One region of the Paenibacillus sp. SRL342 genome, then DNA from elsewhere that is predicted to be linked to it. Evidence: predicted binding sites of a transcription regulator. Region 1 holds the regulator's gene; the other holds the start of a gene.
The links. Region 1 encodes Rex, which represses fermentation and respiration genes when NADH is low (regulators of the CRP and FNR family bind a similar motif). Its sites were predicted from a motif close to TTGTGAAATATTTCACAA; they were not measured.

Region 1 (3,429 bases):
GAAAGAGGATCAGGATGATTATCAATCGGATAGTCTGATCACGGACATTACAGGATTGTTGAAAGATCTGACCACATTGAAGGAGAATCTTCGTTTCTTCATGCGCATGGATGATGCCAAAACGGTATACTGGATGGAAGCTAGCGGCCAGTTCCGCAGTAAATCTCTCCAGCTGTATGCCGTACCTGTAGATGTCAGTGCACAGCTTAAGGATTTGTTTTTTGACAAAAAGAAAAGTGTTGTGCTTACATCGGCTACGCTCTCTGTGGATAAGTCATTCCAGTTCATGATTGAACAGCTTGGCTTGCAGGAAGCTTCCGAGAATAATCGGCTGTTAACGTCGATGCTGCCATCACCTTTCAACTATCGCGATCAGGCACTTCTGGTGATTCCGCGTGATTTCCCGAGTGTGAAGGGAAGTGTGGGTGATGCGCACTTTGTTAATATGCTGGTGCAATCACTCGCAGAGACGGCAATTGCTACGCGTGGACGCATGATGGTTCTGTTTACTTCATACAAGATGCTGCGACAGGTCTATGATCCGCTGAAGGAGGCACTGTCTGGTAACGACATCTCGTTGCTTGGGCAAGGCGTTGACAGTGGAAGTCGTTCCAAATTGACTCGCAGGTTCCAAGATGCCAAAGCAACGGTACTTTTGGGCACAAGCAGCTTCTGGGAGGGTGTAGATATCCCGGGAGAGGCCCTAACCTGTCTCGCTATTGTTCGACTGCCTTTCCAGCCACCGAATCATCCGTTGGTGGAAGCCAAGAGTGAGCTGCTTCAGGAACAGAAGAAAAATCCGTTCATGAAACTGTCCGTGCCGCAAGCGGTCATTCGTTTCAAACAGGGATTTGGCCGGTTGGTGCGTACAGCGAAGGACAGAGGAATTGTCATTGTTTATGATACACGGGTGATTGAAGCGTACTATGGTAAATTCTTTTTATATTCATTACCTGGTCCCAAAATGGAACACATGCTCACGGAGCAGATGGTTCCACGAATTACCGAGTGGTTGGAAAAACCTGCTAATGAACAAAAATAATGGTTGTTTTGTTCGTTACATCATTGCATGACACTATTGTTTGGCGTTAAACTTTATTAGATATTTCCGTATCCGATTAAAGCAGTTGCACGTAAGAACTTATAACCTAAATTACAAGGAGCATTCTGTATAAAATGTCACGTTTATCTTTGAGTTTATACAGAATGCTCATCTTTTCATCTATTATTTTATCGTGGTCTTGGTAAGGGGGAGCAAGAATGAAATCGGATAAAATTTCGGAAGCGGTGGTACGACGTCTGCCTGTATACTTGCGTTATTTGAACGAGTTGCATCAGCGTGAGGTGGCTACTGTTTCTTCTCAAGAGCTTGGACAGAGGCTGGATCTGAATCCGGCCCAAATTCGTAAAGACCTGGCTTACTTCGGTGATTTTGGTCGTAAAGGGATCGGGTATGATGTATCCTATCTGATCGAGAAAATTCGTCACATTCTCAAGATCGATCAGCAAATTAATGTAGCTCTGGTAGGCGCGGGTAATCTAGGTCAAGCCTTGTCCAACTACAACGCATATCTGAAAGACAACATGAAGATTGTTGCTGTATTTGATGCATATGGACCGAAGATTGGTAGTCAAATCAACAGTTTGACGGTAAAACCAATGGATGAATTGACGGAAGCGGTTAAAACGGATAACATCCGCATCGGAATTATCACGGTTCCGGATACGGAAGCCCAAAATGTAGCCGATCAGCTTATTGAATCCGGAATCGAAGCGATCCTTAATTTTGCACCAACAATTCTAAAAACACCGCCGCATATCCGCATTCACCATGCTGACTTTACAACGGATCTGCTTAGTTTGGCCTATTACTTGGAGACTGGAAAGGACGACGAGGAAGATGACAACAAATAGATGGGTAATCCACAACGGCAAATTTGCCGTTAATGAAGGCGGCACAACATGGAACGTGGTCCAAGGATACATGGTTGTTGAGAATGACAAGATTGTGCATATTGGTGAGACATTGCCGGATGAAGACAAAAATAGTACCAAGGTAGATGGAAAAGGACTGTTCTTCCTGCCGGGTCTGATCAATACGCATGGTCATGCAGCGATGTCGTTGCTCAGAGGGCACGGAGACGATCTTGCATTGCAAGTATGGTTGCAGGAAAAAATGTGGCCGATGGAAGCGAAAATGACTTCAGAAGATGTATATTGGGGAACCTCGCTATCGGTGCTTGAAATGTTGAAAGGCGGAACTACAGCTTTCCTGGACATGTATGATCACATGGATCAAGTGGCCAAAGTTGTGGAGCAATCCGGCGTTAGAGCAGCACTGGCACGTGGTGTAATCGGGCTGTGCTCGAAAGAAGAGCAATTGCGGAAGCTGGAGGAGTCGGCAGCGTTTGCACGTGAGTGGAATGGACAGGCAGATGGTCGTATTACAACCGTAATCTCGCCACATGCCCCATATACATGCCCTCCTGACTACATAGAGAAGCTTGTACAGGTCGCGAATGACCTAAACCTTCCTCTCCATACACATATGTCTGAAACGCTTCGTGAGGTGGAGCAGAACGTGGCTGATTATGGACTGCGTCCTGTGGCACATCTAGAGAAACTGGGATTTTTCTCCCGTCCATCCCTGGTTGCACATGCGGTGCATCTGAATGATGAAGAGATTGAGATTCTGGCCCGTCATGATGTGGCTGTATCCCATAACCCGGGAAGTAACCTGAAACTCGCTTCCGGTGTTGCGCGGGTACCTGCGATGCTGAAAGCAGGAGTTACCGTGTCACTCGGAACAGACGGACCAGCAAGCAACAACAACCTGGATATGTTCGAGGAAATGAGACTGGCTGCATTGATCCACAAAGGTGTATCTGGTGACCCGACGGCAGTACCGGCAGGCGAAGCGTTACTACTCGGAACGTTATATGGTGCCAAATCCATCTTCTTGAACAATACCGGAGCGCTTCAGGTCGGCATGAAGGCTGATTTTATCGCCCTTGATATTGAACAGGCACATTTCTATCCACATACAGACCTGATCTCACATACGATCTACTCGGCTTCTGCCAAAGATGTTGAGCACGTATGGGTGGATGGAAAACAAGTGGTGAAACATGGCGAATGTCTGACGCTGGATGAAGAACGTATTTTGCGTGAGTCTCAATTGGCATTTGATGGTCTGCTTGCTCGTTAATTGCAGGACAGCATCATAGGGAAAGGAAGTTCGGCTTTTGAAGAAAAAAAAGAAGTGGATATGGATTTCGCTACTTGCACTGGTTCTGATTCTGTTTGGACTTCAGCGTTATTACGTCTATGTCACGCAGGACCAGCGCAAGGAAGAAGCGCTCGCTATAGAGGCAGCACAGAAGCAACTGGGCATTACATCCTATGATGAATTGCGCAAGTACATCTGGG
Region 2 (3,429 bases), 2.8 Mb from region 1:
CGCCAAATCAGAAAATTTCTCAACGTATATTCCTCCTACGGATGAGGCAATTAGTGAGCTTGTAGCTGCAAGTGAAACTAACAATTTCCAATATCATCAGGAGCCAATGAAAGGTGACAGCATCTGGTTGACGTTGCTGACTTCCTTTATTCCTTTGATCATTATGTTCCTGCTGTTCTTCTTCCTGTTTAATCAGGCTCAAGGCGGCGGCGGTAAAGTAATGAACTTTGGTAAAAGCCGTGCTCGTCTCTACAACGAAGAGAAGAAGCGGGTTACATTTGAAGATGTTGCGGGTGCTGACGAAGAGAAACAGGAACTTGTTGAGGTTGTAGACTTCCTCAAGGACCCTCGTAAATTCGCAGCAGTAGGTGCGCGGATTCCTAAGGGCGTATTGCTCGTAGGGCCTCCAGGTACCGGTAAAACATTGCTCGCTCGTGCCGTAGCCGGTGAAGCGGGTGTACCATTCTTCACTATTTCAGGTTCCGACTTCGTGGAAATGTTTGTCGGTGTCGGTGCATCACGTGTACGTGATTTGTTTGAAAATGCGAAGAAAAATGCCCCATGTATCATCTTTATCGATGAGATTGATGCTGTAGGACGTCAGCGTGGTGCTGGTCTCGGTGGTGGTCACGATGAACGTGAACAGACACTCAACCAGTTGCTCGTTGAGATGGACGGATTCGGAGTTAATGAAGGTATTATCATCATAGCTGCAACGAACCGTGCAGATATTTTGGACCCTGCCTTGCTGCGTCCTGGACGTTTTGACCGTCAAATTACGGTTGACCGCCCTGATGTAAGAGGTCGTGAAGCTGTCCTGAAAGTACATTCCCGTAATAAACCATTGACCAAAGATGTGAAGATGGATATTATCGCGAAGCGTACAACAGGTTTCTCTGGTGCAGATCTGGAAAATCTCTTGAACGAAGCGGCATTGCTTGCAGCGCGTCGTAACCGTAAAGATATTTCCATGAAGGAAGTTGACGAAGCGATTGACCGTGTCATCGTTGGTACGGAGAAGAAAAGCCGTGTCATCAGTGATCGCGAGAAACGAATCGTTGCTTATCACGAAGCAGGTCATACCATTGTAGGATACTTCCTCGAACATGCTGATATGGTACATAAAGTGACCATTATTCCGCGCGGACGTGCGGGTGGATATGTAATCATGTTGCCAAAAGAAGACCGTATGCTGGTTACCAAGCAAGAATTGCTGGATAAAGTAACCGGACTTCTCGGGGGTCGTGTAGCTGAAGAATTGTTCATCGGAGAAATTGGTACTGGTGCATACAGTGACTTCCAGCAAGCGACAGGTATTGTTCGCAGCATGGTTATGGAATACGGTATGAGTGAGAAATTGGGACCTATGCAATTCGGAAGTTCACAAGGACAGGTATTCCTTGGTCGGGATATCGGTCATGAACAGAATTACTCGGATTCCATTGCTTACGAGATTGATCAGGAAATGCAACGCTTTATCAACGACTGTTATGAGAAGTGTAAGGACTTGCTTGTTAAACATTCAAAAGAGATGCACCTGATCGCTCAAACTTTGCTTGAGGTTGAGACTTTGGAAATGGATCAGATCAAGCAATTGATCGAAACAGGTTCTTTGACTCCAAAAGCAGAGAATGACAATGATGGTGAAGGCACACCAACTGAAGGCGGAGAGCCAATCATCGACACCATCGGTGATGTGCGTGTTCGTATTCAAGGTAAAGATGAAACGCCTGAGCCACCAGCCGGAGATATTCCAAACGAAGCTCCGAATCTGGAAAAGGGTAATAACAATAACCCGGATGATGGCGGAACTAAGCCAACGTCTTAATGCACAATACATCTGGCTATGATAGCAGGTGAAATCAAGAGAGCCCTCGAGGCTCTCTTTTTTTATCCATTATTTTAAAAGAGGATAGATAAAGATAAACGGGAGTTAGATGGCGAACCAGTTAGCAAACAGGTGGTTACAGCGCTGTTCCGGGCCTTTTTCATTTATTGACAGAGTCGTGAACGTTGTGTAAATTAGTTGTTAAACCGCTTGTGATTCGTTTCTCAAGCGAAGATAACGACTTAGGTTAGCCCACGAAACAGCGCATGACGCTGTCCCGATAAAGGAGAGGATCACAGGTGGAAGCTCTGGCTTTAGAGCGCAAGGCTGAGATGAACCGCGAGCTGCGTGCGCGGCTTATGGAGTTGAAGAAGGAACGTAATGCCATTATTCTTGCCCATTATTATCAACGTGACGAAGTACAGGAGGTTGCCGACTTCCGTGGAGATTCGTTTCTATTAGCCCAGAAGGCAGCCCAAACAGATGCGGATGTGATCGTTTTCTGTGGTGTTCATTTTATGGGTGAAAGCGCTAAAATTCTGGCGCCAAATAAAACAGTTATTATCCCGGACGAACGTGCGGGCTGCCCAATGGCAGATATGGTGAATGTGGATGGACTACGCAAATTGAAAGCACAACATCCTAATGCCAAGGTGGTTACGTATATCAATTCCTCGGCTGAGATCAAAGCAGAGACTGACATCTGTTGTACATCGGCGAACGCAGTCCGGGTTATTCAATCGGTGGATTCCGACGAAATTATCTGGGTCCCGGATAAAAACCTGGGACATTATGTGCAGCAGCATACAGACAAGAAAATGATTATCTGGGAAGGTTACTGCAACACTCACGATATGCTTACAGTCAAAGATGTGGTGGAGATGAGAGCCAAGCATCCAAATGCAGAGTTTGTTGTCCATCCAGAGTGTCGCCCTGAGGTTGTAGAAATGGGTGATTTTGTAGGCAGCACAACAGCTATTCTGGAGTATTGCAAAAATTCATCAGCGAAGGAATTTATCGTAGGTACCGAAGATGGTACAGGATATCAGCTTCGTCTGGATAGTCCGGATAAACAGTTCCACTTTGCTACCAAGTTCCTCGTATGTCCCAACATGAAGGTGAACAACTTGAAGAAACTGGTAAAATGCCTGGAAACGATGAAGCCGCAAATCTACGTGCCACCGGCCGTTGCCGACAAAGCCAGAGAATCACTAGAGCGCATGTTGTTGGTAAAATAGGATGCGCTACTCTTGCTCCAAGACAGGTGAATAACATGATACCGCAATATTTAGTTGATTTTGATCTGTCTGCACTACCCATGGTAGAGACGGATGTACTGGTTATAGGCTCAGGGATTGCTGGTTTGTTTACTGCCATTAAGGCAAGTGAACAACAACGTGTATTAATGATCACGAAGAAGTCATTACTTGAAAGTAACACCAGATATGCGCAGGGAGGCATCGCTGCGGTTATTGCTGAGGATGATTCACCTGCTTACCACTTGCAGGACACACTTGTAGCAGGAGCGGGCTTATGCCGCTCCGAAGCGGTAGAGGTATTGGTGAATGAGGGTCCGGACGGAGTGAAGGAACTGATTCGTT

Region 2: nadA (quinolinate synthase NadA) is a predicted target of Rex. The motif match lies at 2,039-2,056, and genes of this name have one in related genera.

What each region holds. Positions count from the first base shown of each region.
Region 1 covers NZ_OZ481790.1:4,482,490-4,485,918, reverse strand. Annotated here, with positions in the region: gene dinG (ATP-dependent DNA helicase DinG) at 1-1,042, shown strand, start outside; gene AC4E8D_RS19625 (redox-sensing transcriptional repressor Rex) at 1,261-1,914, shown strand; gene AC4E8D_RS19620 (amidohydrolase) at 1,901-3,208, shown strand; gene AC4E8D_RS19615 (DUF5590 domain-containing protein) at 3,246-3,429, shown strand, end outside.
Region 2 covers NZ_OZ481790.1:63,854-67,282, forward strand. Annotated here, with positions in the region: gene ftsH (ATP-dependent zinc metalloprotease FtsH) at 1-1,828, shown strand, start outside; gene nadA (quinolinate synthase NadA) at 2,128-3,066, shown strand; gene nadB (L-aspartate oxidase) at 3,102-3,429, shown strand, end outside.